Regions from separate parts of the Guptibacillus sedimenti genome, predicted to be linked through region 1. Evidence: predicted binding sites of a transcription regulator. Region 1 holds the regulator's gene; the other holds the start of a gene.
What was found. Region 1 encodes LexA, which represses DNA repair genes until DNA is damaged. Its sites were predicted from a motif close to CGAACATATGTTCG; they were not measured.
Positions count from the first base shown of each region.

Region 1 (5,116 bases):
TTTGCATTTAGCAAAATTAGGCTATTTTTTACTGAAGAAAGCCGCGATTTTTCTTGCTTTCTTTTAATTTTTGAGGCGTTACGTCTGTGCCTTCTTCATCCACAACTTTGATGGAGTGAAGCTGGTTACTAAAAGAAGAACGAAGGCTTGCCAGGTATTCCTGACGAAGATCTTTTTGTTCTTTTTTCTCAGCATCTGTTAAAGATGACTCTTTTGATTTACGAGATAGCTCGTTAATTCGTTGAATTTTATCTTGAGAAAGCATGTAAAAAAGCTCCTTTACTGCAACTTGTACGTTCTATGCTAACGCATCTTTTTACCATAGACAAGTTTAGTGCTTCTCACTCTGTTCGTCAACATATTCCTTATAGCGTCTATGTACCGTGGCTTTTGATGCATGGTGACCAAAACCTTTAAGCGTTGCTGCAATCTCATGGAACGTTAAGCCGCGATTACGAAGATTAACAATTTCCTCGATCGGAACTTCAACACGGTCTCTTCCACCGTGATTTTGATGACTTAAATTTCGCTGCGGTCGATAGCCTTCTTTAACCGCCTTATCCATACCGCGTTTGATTTTCAAGTTGTGAAGCTTTCGCTGAAATTCTTCGACAATACTTACAATTTCAAGCACCATTGAATCAGCTTCCGATAATTGAAGTTCTCCATTTTGATTTACCGTATAAATGGTTCCGCCGTATTTGTGAACGGCATGAAGAAGAGCAATTTTAGCGTTCCCTCGTCCAAGTCTTGTTTCGTCTTGAATGAGCAATGCTTCGACTTGCCCTTCTTTTAACAAATCCAGTACTTCGAGTATGCCATCTCGATCAATGTCATACCCGCTGTGTTTTTCTTCAATCATTCGGTGAACGGTAAAACCTGACTGTGATGCAAATCGTTGCAATTCTTCTTTTTGCCTTGCAAGAGACGACTCCTGCGCTTCTTTTTTTGTGCTTACTCGGCAATAAATAACGGCGTTCATTCTTTAATCTGTACCCCCAAGTGCGGTAGCGTTCGCTTCAACAGGGATGATGAGAGTATCTCCTGCTGTAATTCGATTAGCATCTATGCGATTAGCGTCTTCAACCCAGCTAACAAATTTCTGATCAGACAATTCATGTGCGGAACGATATTCATCAGCAATTTTTAATACCGTATCACCGTGCTCCAGTTGAATCGTTGTATACCGATCATACTCCTCAGCTGCAGCTGTTCGCAAAGATACGAACACAATAATTAACACAGCTACAAAAGATATAATGACAAGAAAATCAATTCCAGACAAGCCCCCAGCTTGCTTTCTCATCCCAATCACCCCATATACGAATATTTGTTCTGTTTTTAGTATAATCAGAACCCCTGTTCGTGTCAACTAGTAACTTCGAACTTATGTTTGTATGCGAACAAAAATTCTGGTATACTAGTAACAAATAGATAGATTGGAACGAGGTGCCAGAAATATGAAACTATCAAAGCGTCAGCAGGACATTCTGGACTTTATTAAAGTCGAAGTAAAACAAAAAGGTTATCCACCGTCTGTTAGAGAAATCGGCGAAGCCGTTGGACTTGCTTCAAGCTCAACTGTCCATGGCCACCTGGCAAGACTCGAGAAAAAAGGTTATATCAGAAGAGACCCAACCAAACCAAGAGCCATTGAAGTGTTGGGCCTTGATGAAGCGATCGACATCCCACGTCAGCACACGGTTAATGTTCCTGTCATTGGTAAAGTAACAGCTGGTCAACCGATCACAGCGATTGAAAATGTTGAAGAGTACTTCCCTCTTCCAGAGCAGTTCGCTCAGGATGAAGAGCATACATTCATTCTTGTCATCGAAGGGGATAGTATGATTGAAGCTGGTATTTATAACGGTGATATGGTTATCGTGAAGCAGCAACCAACTGCAAATAACGGAGACATCGTTGTTGCGATGACGGACGATGGCGAAGCAACGGTAAAACGTTTCTTTAAAGAAAGCAACTACTTCCGACTTCAGCCAGAAAACTCATCGATGGAACCAATCATTCTTGATTCTGTTTCGATTCTTGGTAAAGTGGTTGGTGTTTTCCGCTCGATCCACTAGAAGCGCAAATTGCGCTTCTTTTTTTTATTATCGATTACTACTTGAAGGTCACTCTTTTATCGTAACGAGACAATCCACATCTTCATAAGTTGTGATGATAAGAAGATGATGAGGTGATTGTAATGGTACAAAAAGAAGTTCAAGAACTTTTAAACACGCTGATTCAAATTGAACACATTTCAACCACGCTATATTTAGCGATGTCTGCTTACTTGGATCGAAAGAATTATACTGGAATGGCCAGTTGGTTAAGAATTCAATCTGATGAAGAACGAACGCATCTTCTTACTCTGATTAATTACTTAGCTGGTAAAGATGGCGTTGTTGAATTAGGTGCTCTCCCAGAACAATCGACGGACTTTGGAACGCCGCTCGAAACCTTCCAGCAAGTTTTAGAACACGAACAGTATGTTACGAATTCTTACCGTCAGGCTTATAACTACATCAAAAAAATTGATCCGCAAACGGCCGTCATCGTTCAGGATTTCCTACGTGAACAGATTGACGAAGAAGCACAGGCACTTACGATTGTCGAAAGGCTGAAATTAGCAGGAGATAACACGTCCGCACTCTTACTGATCGATCAAGAACTTGGTCAGAGGCAGCCAGGATAAGATTTCTACCTAAAACCTACAACAGACCTCAACCTTCATGGGTTAGAAGGTGAGGTCTGTTTATTTTTGTTATGTTATTTGTAATTCTGAATAAATTGGTGGTTTTCGATAATAAGCTCATAATAATTGAGGGTAAGCTCACTATGCGAATAAGATCCTTTTTATCCTCACCGTTGATTTTAACATATTATTCCACACCCAATTCCAACTACAAGTATAAAAGTTACGTATCTATTAAGTTTAAATCCCTTCTGTATTCATTAGTACAACTCTCCAGCCATCAGGATCTTCAATCGTTATCCCTTTCTCTTGCCAATACACATTTTCTGGTTCTACTTCCATGTGCCCCATTTGGTGAAGCCTTTCTGCTACGCTTTTCAGCTCTTCTCCATTTGGAATATAGAAAATGATCAAGTTATCAGCAGTAGGAGCAGGGCAAGGGCTACCTTCTTCATGTGACGTGAACTCTATTTGATAGCATAGGTGAGGTAAACCATATACCACGCCCGTATATCCTGCATGTCCAGTGAATTCAGCCACTCGCTGCAAGCCTAATCCATGTTCGTAAAACTGAATAATCTTATCAAATTGATCGGTCGGCCTAGCTATTCGAACTTGCACTGCGTTAAAATCTTGAAACTTCATCGTCGTTCCCTCCAATTACTATATATAAGCACGATACTTCCGAAAATCTAATTGTGACATACTTATATTTTAAGCTTTCATCAGCGTCATAGCGCTAGTAAAATGAATGAATTTCTCTACGACTTTAGGATGAAAGAAGAAAATAATTCATTAAAAAAAGCCGAAGCACCTTAAAGTGAACTTCAGCTTCTAATTAAAATAGGCACCCGTTAAACAATCTTCAATATGAATACTTCCCCATCAAATAACTTTTTGAAAAGTACAACCCTCCAAAAAATAGCGCAAGAGCGATGTAGGCCGGTAGCAAGTGAATAAAAGTCGTGTAGCCAATCATGATGTGTACATAAATTCCTGCTCCAAACGCAGGCAAACCTCCTATAAGCAACATCCACCATAGCCAGGCATTCCCCGATTGGAAGCCCCAGAGAGCAGACATTAGCACTAACAATCCAACGCTGATCATCGCTCCTCCAAACCCAGCACGGTCGTGGGCGATGACAGAGGTCAACCGATCATTGAATGACTGAATCAGATCCGCTGGCATGCAGATGTATTGTAAATCCGTTGGCACAAAAACCCCCGTCACACCGATTCCAGCAATAATCACTCCACCAAGAACAAATGAAAAACCAAGCATAACAAAACAAAATTGCCCCATAATGCCTTTACGCCATGCCAGGTCATTCCGTCGGTTGCATGATTTCGGGGTCCTCTTTATGCCTTTGGTTTTCACGTATCCTCTCAAGTAAAATGGTAATAGCACAATCCAAAATAGTAAGTGTAACCAATCGAAGTAGCCATAGCCAATGAAAAGCAAGATACCTAGAAAACCGATAATTGCCGCAATATCAATCGCCTGCTTCGTCCACAACAAACCGTTTTTAACTCCGTAATAAGACAACGTCATATAAACAACGCCACCAGAAATCATCGTTCCAGCTAATGTCATTCGGTCATGTGCCATAAACCATAAGAGTCGTTCATTAAAGAGCAAAAGCTCCTCACGAGTTAGCTGCATGAAGCTTTCATCATAAGGTAAAACAATTGAAGTCAGACTTAACACTAAAGCAATCAAGCCACCAATCATGATGAATAATCCAAACAAGAAGTAGTCTTTCCACCCACTACGTTCTTCTTGAAATGCGCTCTCATCGTTGATCGCTTCATAAATTCTCTTAGGCAAGCCTGGCCCAACTTCGACATATTCACCCGATAGGAACAACAAATCAGCACCATGATTTAATAGCTGTACAGCATCCTCTGGCTCTTTCACTCCACCCACGGTCACAAGTTTTAATGAAGGATATTCATTTTGACAATAGCCAATCGCTTCCTTATGTATCGCAAGGTTTGCCAACGTATCCAAACCTTGCACTTCATCAATCACGACACCCGTTATGTATGGAAAAATAGAATGCAAGTCAGCCTTTTCAATTTGATTATTTGGCACGCGAACATATATGCTTTTCCATTCTCGAATAGACCTCAGCACATCCATATTCGTAAAATCGATTTCATTAAAGTCAATTTCATAAACACCATTATAAGGTTTTAAAGCTCTAGCGATCTCAATTAGCTCATCGTTTGTACCACTTAACTGGAACATAGCGGGCTGAACCAACTTGGAATGATCTAACCGTTGAAGCGTCTTTGCAAGACCTGCTCTTTCTTCCTGTTCAGAAAGAGCAATACTTCCATTCTGAAGCCTTGTTGGTTTCGTGTGTTCATCAGATGGCTCTTTCGTAATCGGTCCAATTTCAATACAGCCAAACCCTA
Region 1 is NZ_JAQQWV010000002.1:1,124,988-1,130,103, reverse strand. It holds gene PQ578_RS14170 (DUF896 domain-containing protein) at 29-265, opposite strand; gene PQ578_RS14165 (YneB family resolvase-like protein) at 332-982, opposite strand; gene yneA (cell division suppressor protein YneA) at 986-1,306, opposite strand; gene lexA (transcriptional repressor LexA) at 1,461-2,081, shown strand; gene PQ578_RS14150 (ferritin) at 2,204-2,695, shown strand; gene PQ578_RS14145 (VOC family protein) at 2,936-3,340, opposite strand; gene PQ578_RS14140 (dihydroorotate dehydrogenase) at 3,561-5,116, opposite strand, start outside.

Region 2 (5,116 bases), on a different contig from region 1:
TGCCATTGCAAGAAGGATTTATACGCTTATTAAGCGGATTTACAATTATGATGTTGAACTGCTTGTCCGTAAGAAGATGAGATTGAAGAAAAACAATGTTTACATTGTTCGGGTCTCAGCAAAAGCGAGAGAGCTTCTTGAAGATCTCGGTATTATGGATAATGCATTTACGTTTACTAGAACGATTTCGAGTGATTTTACGAAAAAAGCCTGTTGCAAACGCTCTTATCTAAGAGGAGCATTTCTTGCTGGGGGGTCAATTAATCACCCTGAAACCTCTTATCATCTCGAGATCTTCTCCATGTATGAAGAACATACAGAGTCACTTTGTAACTTAATGAATGAATTTGGTTTAAATGCGAAGATGCTTGAGCGAAAGAAAGGTTACATCGTCTATATCAAAGAAGGTGAAAAGATTACAGAGTTTTTAAGTGTTGTCGGGGCCCATCAGGCGCTGCTTTACTTTGAAGATGTCCGCATCATGAAAGATATGCGAAATTCTGTTAATCGGATTGTGAATTGTGAAACAGCCAATTTGAATAAGACAGTCGGTGCAGCTTTTCGGCAGGTTGAGAACATCCGCTTTATCCAAAAAGAAGTTGGGCTTGAAATTCTTCCTGATAAACTAAGGGAGATTGCGGAACTTCGAGTGAAACACCAGGATGTAACATTAAAAGAGCTTGGCGAGATGGTCACGGGTGGAGCGATTAGCAAATCCGGAATCAATCACAGGTTGAGAAAAATTGACCAAATTGCTGATAAGCTTCGTAATGGTAAGCCAATTTCATAGTCTTCCTCACCAAAGGCTTGACTACTGGTGGACAGTAGCTTTCCGACTAGATGGAAAGCAGAGTTAAAGAAAAACGTTCATTCCCTCATAGCGCAGGGAATGGGGTTTTTCTAAATTTTTCACAGTCTGAGATAGCGCTTACTTATATTGAGGGAAAAACGACCATCTGCTGATACCCGTTTTTAACACTCGCTAAATAAGAGTCCTCGATCCGTTTTTCTTATCAGCAGTTATAAATAAGGGGAGGAATGAACAAGTGGTTCAAAAAGAAGTTGTTGTGACATTAGAGACAGGATTACAAGCTCGACCTGCGGCCCTATTCGTGCAGGAAGCCAACCGATTTAACGCGGATATTTTCCTCGAAAAAGATGGAAAGAAAGTGAACGCCAAAAGCATTATGGGTATCATGAGCCTTGCGGTTGGAACAGGGGCTTCTGTTATTTTAACTGTTGATGGTAATGACGAAGAGGATGCTATGTCATCACTCATGGATTTTGTGCAGAAAGATTAAAGAGCGAAGGCATACCGCTAAGTGCAAGCGGTAGCCTTCGTTTTTTTTTGTTGTAGGAAAGAATTTTGCGTAAAAAAAAGAGCCTTTCCTCAGTGAGGAAAGGCTCGATTCAAACAAGTTTATGCTTTCTTTTCCATTACTTCATCAATTAAGCCGTATTCTTTCGCTTCTGTTGCTTCCATGAAACGGTCACGATCCGTGTCGCGATCAATTGTTTCAAGTGGTTGACCTGTACGTTCAGAAAGAATTTTGTTCAGCTTTTCGCGCATTTGAATAATGCGTTTTGCGTGAATTTCAATGTCAGAAGCCTGACCTTGCGTACCACCGAGCGGTTGGTGAATCATTACTTCACTGTTTGGGAGCGCATAACGCTTTCCAGGCTCACCAGCAGCAAGAAGGAAAGCACCCATGGATGCAGCCATACCGATACAGATTGTTGATACCTTCGGCTTGATGAATTGCATTGTATCGTAAATTGCCATACCTGCTGTGATCGAACCACCAGGGCTGTTAATGTAAAGTGAGATATCTTTATCAGGATCTTCTGCAGCAAGGAAAAGAAGCTGAGCGACTACAGCGTTTGAAACGTTGTCGTCAATTGCTGTTCCTAGCATGATAATGCGATCCTTAAGAAGACGAGAATAAATGTCGTACGCTCTTTCACCGCGGTTTGTTTGTTCAATTACCGTTGGAATTAAAACCATTTAAAATTCCTCCTTTATTTTTTATGGAATATGTAGTTGCTGTACGTTCATCATACCTAAAAGGTCAATATAGGTCAAATAAAGTGCTGTGCTATTTTTAAAAAGGGTAAGGTAGAGATGTTTTTCTTTCTCTATCTACATCCATTTTCCCCGCATCACCTTATTTTAAACAGACCGCGTGCTCCTTTTTTTGAGGCGCTCATCTGCTACAAAATAAGTTAGAATTCTTCTCTCTACCTGGTTACGAATTTGAATAGAGGAATATCGGTATGTTTGATTGTAGCCACGACAGAAAACTTTGCAAATAATGATTTCTTCTTTAGTTTCTTCAATGTAGACGCGAATTCCTCTTTCATGGAGAATTGCTTTTGCCCATTTTAAATCAGTTGAGGCAAGCGACATAGCAGACCGGATTAGTTCCAGGTAAGGGCGCGGAAGCTTCATTCTAGAATGTTGTAGCCATTTCATATCCATTTCCAGCACTCTTTTTACGTAAGGAAGTAAGAGGTAGTGTCTTAATGCCTTCGTTTCTTCTTTACTTAATTGGAACACGATCGCCACCGCCTAATAGAACATATGTTTGGTTTTACTTTACTATGAGATAATTGACACGTCAAGAGCTTAAGACTTAAGTAACCAAGTAATTCAAATGAAAGAGCGGTACGGGTAAAATCACCTTGCAAAAAAATAGGCGATCCCGTATAATAATCTTTGCGCTAATAAAGCGCGCCCGTAGCTCAGTCGGATAGAGCGGTGGTTTCCGGTACCGCGTCAGTCGGGGGTTCGAATCCCTCCGGGCGCACCATATACATAATTCCAATCCCTTTCGCTGATGCGAGAGGGATTTTTTTATTGATCTTTATTATGTAGAATAGACAAATTCATGATAACGATATCGGTTGTTGATTGATTTCTTAAATAAGAAAAAAGAAAAAAGAGTAGAACTCGTCCACTCTTTCTGCTATCCGTCGTGCCTTCTAACAATCACGATCATCATCATGTCTTTTGCTGCCTGCTCCACTCATCGTATGTTTAAAGCCTGAGTGCATACCAGTAGCGCATAGTCCTAGCCATAATCCGATAAAGAAGGCTTTTTTGAAATCTTCCGGTTCGACGTAAACATGACTCATCACAATTCCGATGACGATTGAAAGGATGGGTAAAAACCTTACCGGAAAACCAAACACCTTGAAGAGATGTACTACTCCAATGATGACTGGAAGCAAAGCAATTCCATATACCGCTAAATCCATGGCATTTGCCTCCTTTTTTCTCTCTATAAAACAGTTTATGTAGAAATTTGACTGAGGGACGGGCGATTTCATCAATTTTATTAAAAATGGTGTCAAGAACCGTCTTTAAAAAACAGAAAATTCTGCTCATTTTCGTTTTTTCATACCATAAAATGAAACGATATAGTATGATGAAGGTGGAGGGATTGCGATGGAATTAGGATTGATACAAAAGCAGACAACGAAACTAGTCATGACAACCCAGTTGCATCAAGCGATTTCTATACTCCAATATTCTACGGCTGAATTACTGGAGTACGTGAAAGAACAGGCTCTTGAAAATCCACTTATTGAATTACAGTCACCATCATGGGACGGGGGTGTTCGTTCTTCAAAACGTTCCTACGAGAATGGGACTAGACAAGATCCGCTGGAATATGCGGAAACAAGAAGAAGTCTGCACGATGAACTTCACGAGCAGACGAGGTGCATAAACCTTCCCAAAAAAATAACCGGCATTGTCCATTATTTAATTGATAACATCGATGAAAGTGGCTACTTACGAATCAATGAAACAGAAGTGATGAGTTATTTAGACTGTTACGAATTTGAATTAACTGAAGCGATTCGACAGGTTCAGTTACTCGACCCTCCTGGTATAGGGGCTCGCTCTTTATCGGAATGTCTTTCTTTACAGCTAAATCAGGAGGGGGAGGTCTTTGAACTTGCTCGATTGCTCGTATCTGATCATTTGAAAGCGTTAGCAGAAAAGAAATATCGTGAGCTTTCGAAGCAGTATCACGTACCTGTCGAACAAATTCAACAGGCAGCAGATTTGGTAGCAGACCTTGACCCCCGTCCAGGAACGAAGTGGTTTACTGAGAAAACAACGTACATCGTACCGGATGTTATGATCCAAGAGAAAAATGGACGATTTACTGTTACATTGCTTGATGATGATTTGCCGGCAATGAAAGTGAGCAACACGTATCGTTCATTTAAACATAACGAAGCAGCCGACTATTTGAAAGACAAATACCAGCAAGTCAGCTGGTTAATGAAAAGCATTGAACAAAGGAAGCAGACGTTAAGGGCAATTATGGGCGTTGTGATTGTCCATCAACAAGGTTTTTTAAGAAATGGCATGAGTGACCTTGTACCGATCACATTGAAAGAAGTAGCTAATGAAGCTCATGTCCATGAATCGACAGTAAGTCGGGCCATTAAAAGTAAATATGTTCAAACGCCGCAAGGTTTGTACCCACTAAAAGATTTGTTCACTTCAAAGCTAGCGAGTGAATCTGGGGAAGGGGCTTCTTCTTCCAGTGTTAAACTCTTTATTAAAGAACTTGTGGAGAATGAGAATAAACTCAAACCGTTATCAGACCAAAAAATTGTAGAAGCTCTTCATATCCAGCGTGGAATTGAAGTATCAAGACGAACAATTGCAAAATATCGAGAAGAATTAAAGATCTTAAGTTCATCAAAGCGAAAGCGATTTACGTAACAGCTGCCGGGAAGGTGGCTCTTTTTTTGCGTTTGAATACCTTGTTAAGTAAACTATAAAATTGAAAGAAGGGAGGTTTAATTGATGAGTAAATCGGTTACTTTATATTCGAAGGCGACATGTCCACTTTGTGATGAAGCGGCTTATCTTCTTGAGGAGTTACAGGAGGAAGTGACGTTCTCACTGCAAACGGTTGATATTTATAGCGATGAGGCGCTCTTGGAAAAGTTTATGCTCATGATTCCAGTTGTCGAAATCGAAGGTGAAATCGTTGATTATGGTCGAATTTCAAAAAAAACAATAAGAAAACGCTTACTTTAAAATTTTAAGTATAACATAGTTGCCCATGCTTTTGGCAACTGCTACAATGAA
Region 2 is NZ_JAQQWV010000001.1:670,715-675,830, forward strand. It holds gene whiA (DNA-binding protein WhiA) at 1-790, shown strand, start outside; gene PQ578_RS03160 (HPr family phosphocarrier protein) at 1,047-1,301, shown strand; gene clpP (ATP-dependent Clp endopeptidase proteolytic subunit ClpP) at 1,421-2,005, opposite strand; gene PQ578_RS03170 (YhjD family protein) at 2,171-2,557, opposite strand; tRNA gene PQ578_RS03175 (tRNA-Arg) at 2,732-2,810, shown strand; gene PQ578_RS03180 (hypothetical protein) at 2,983-3,258, opposite strand; gene rpoN (RNA polymerase factor sigma-54) at 3,449-4,744, shown strand; gene PQ578_RS03190 (glutaredoxin family protein) at 4,829-5,065, shown strand.
Region 2: PQ578_RS03170 (YhjD family protein) is a predicted target of LexA. The motif match lies at 2,575-2,588, and genes of this name have one in related genera.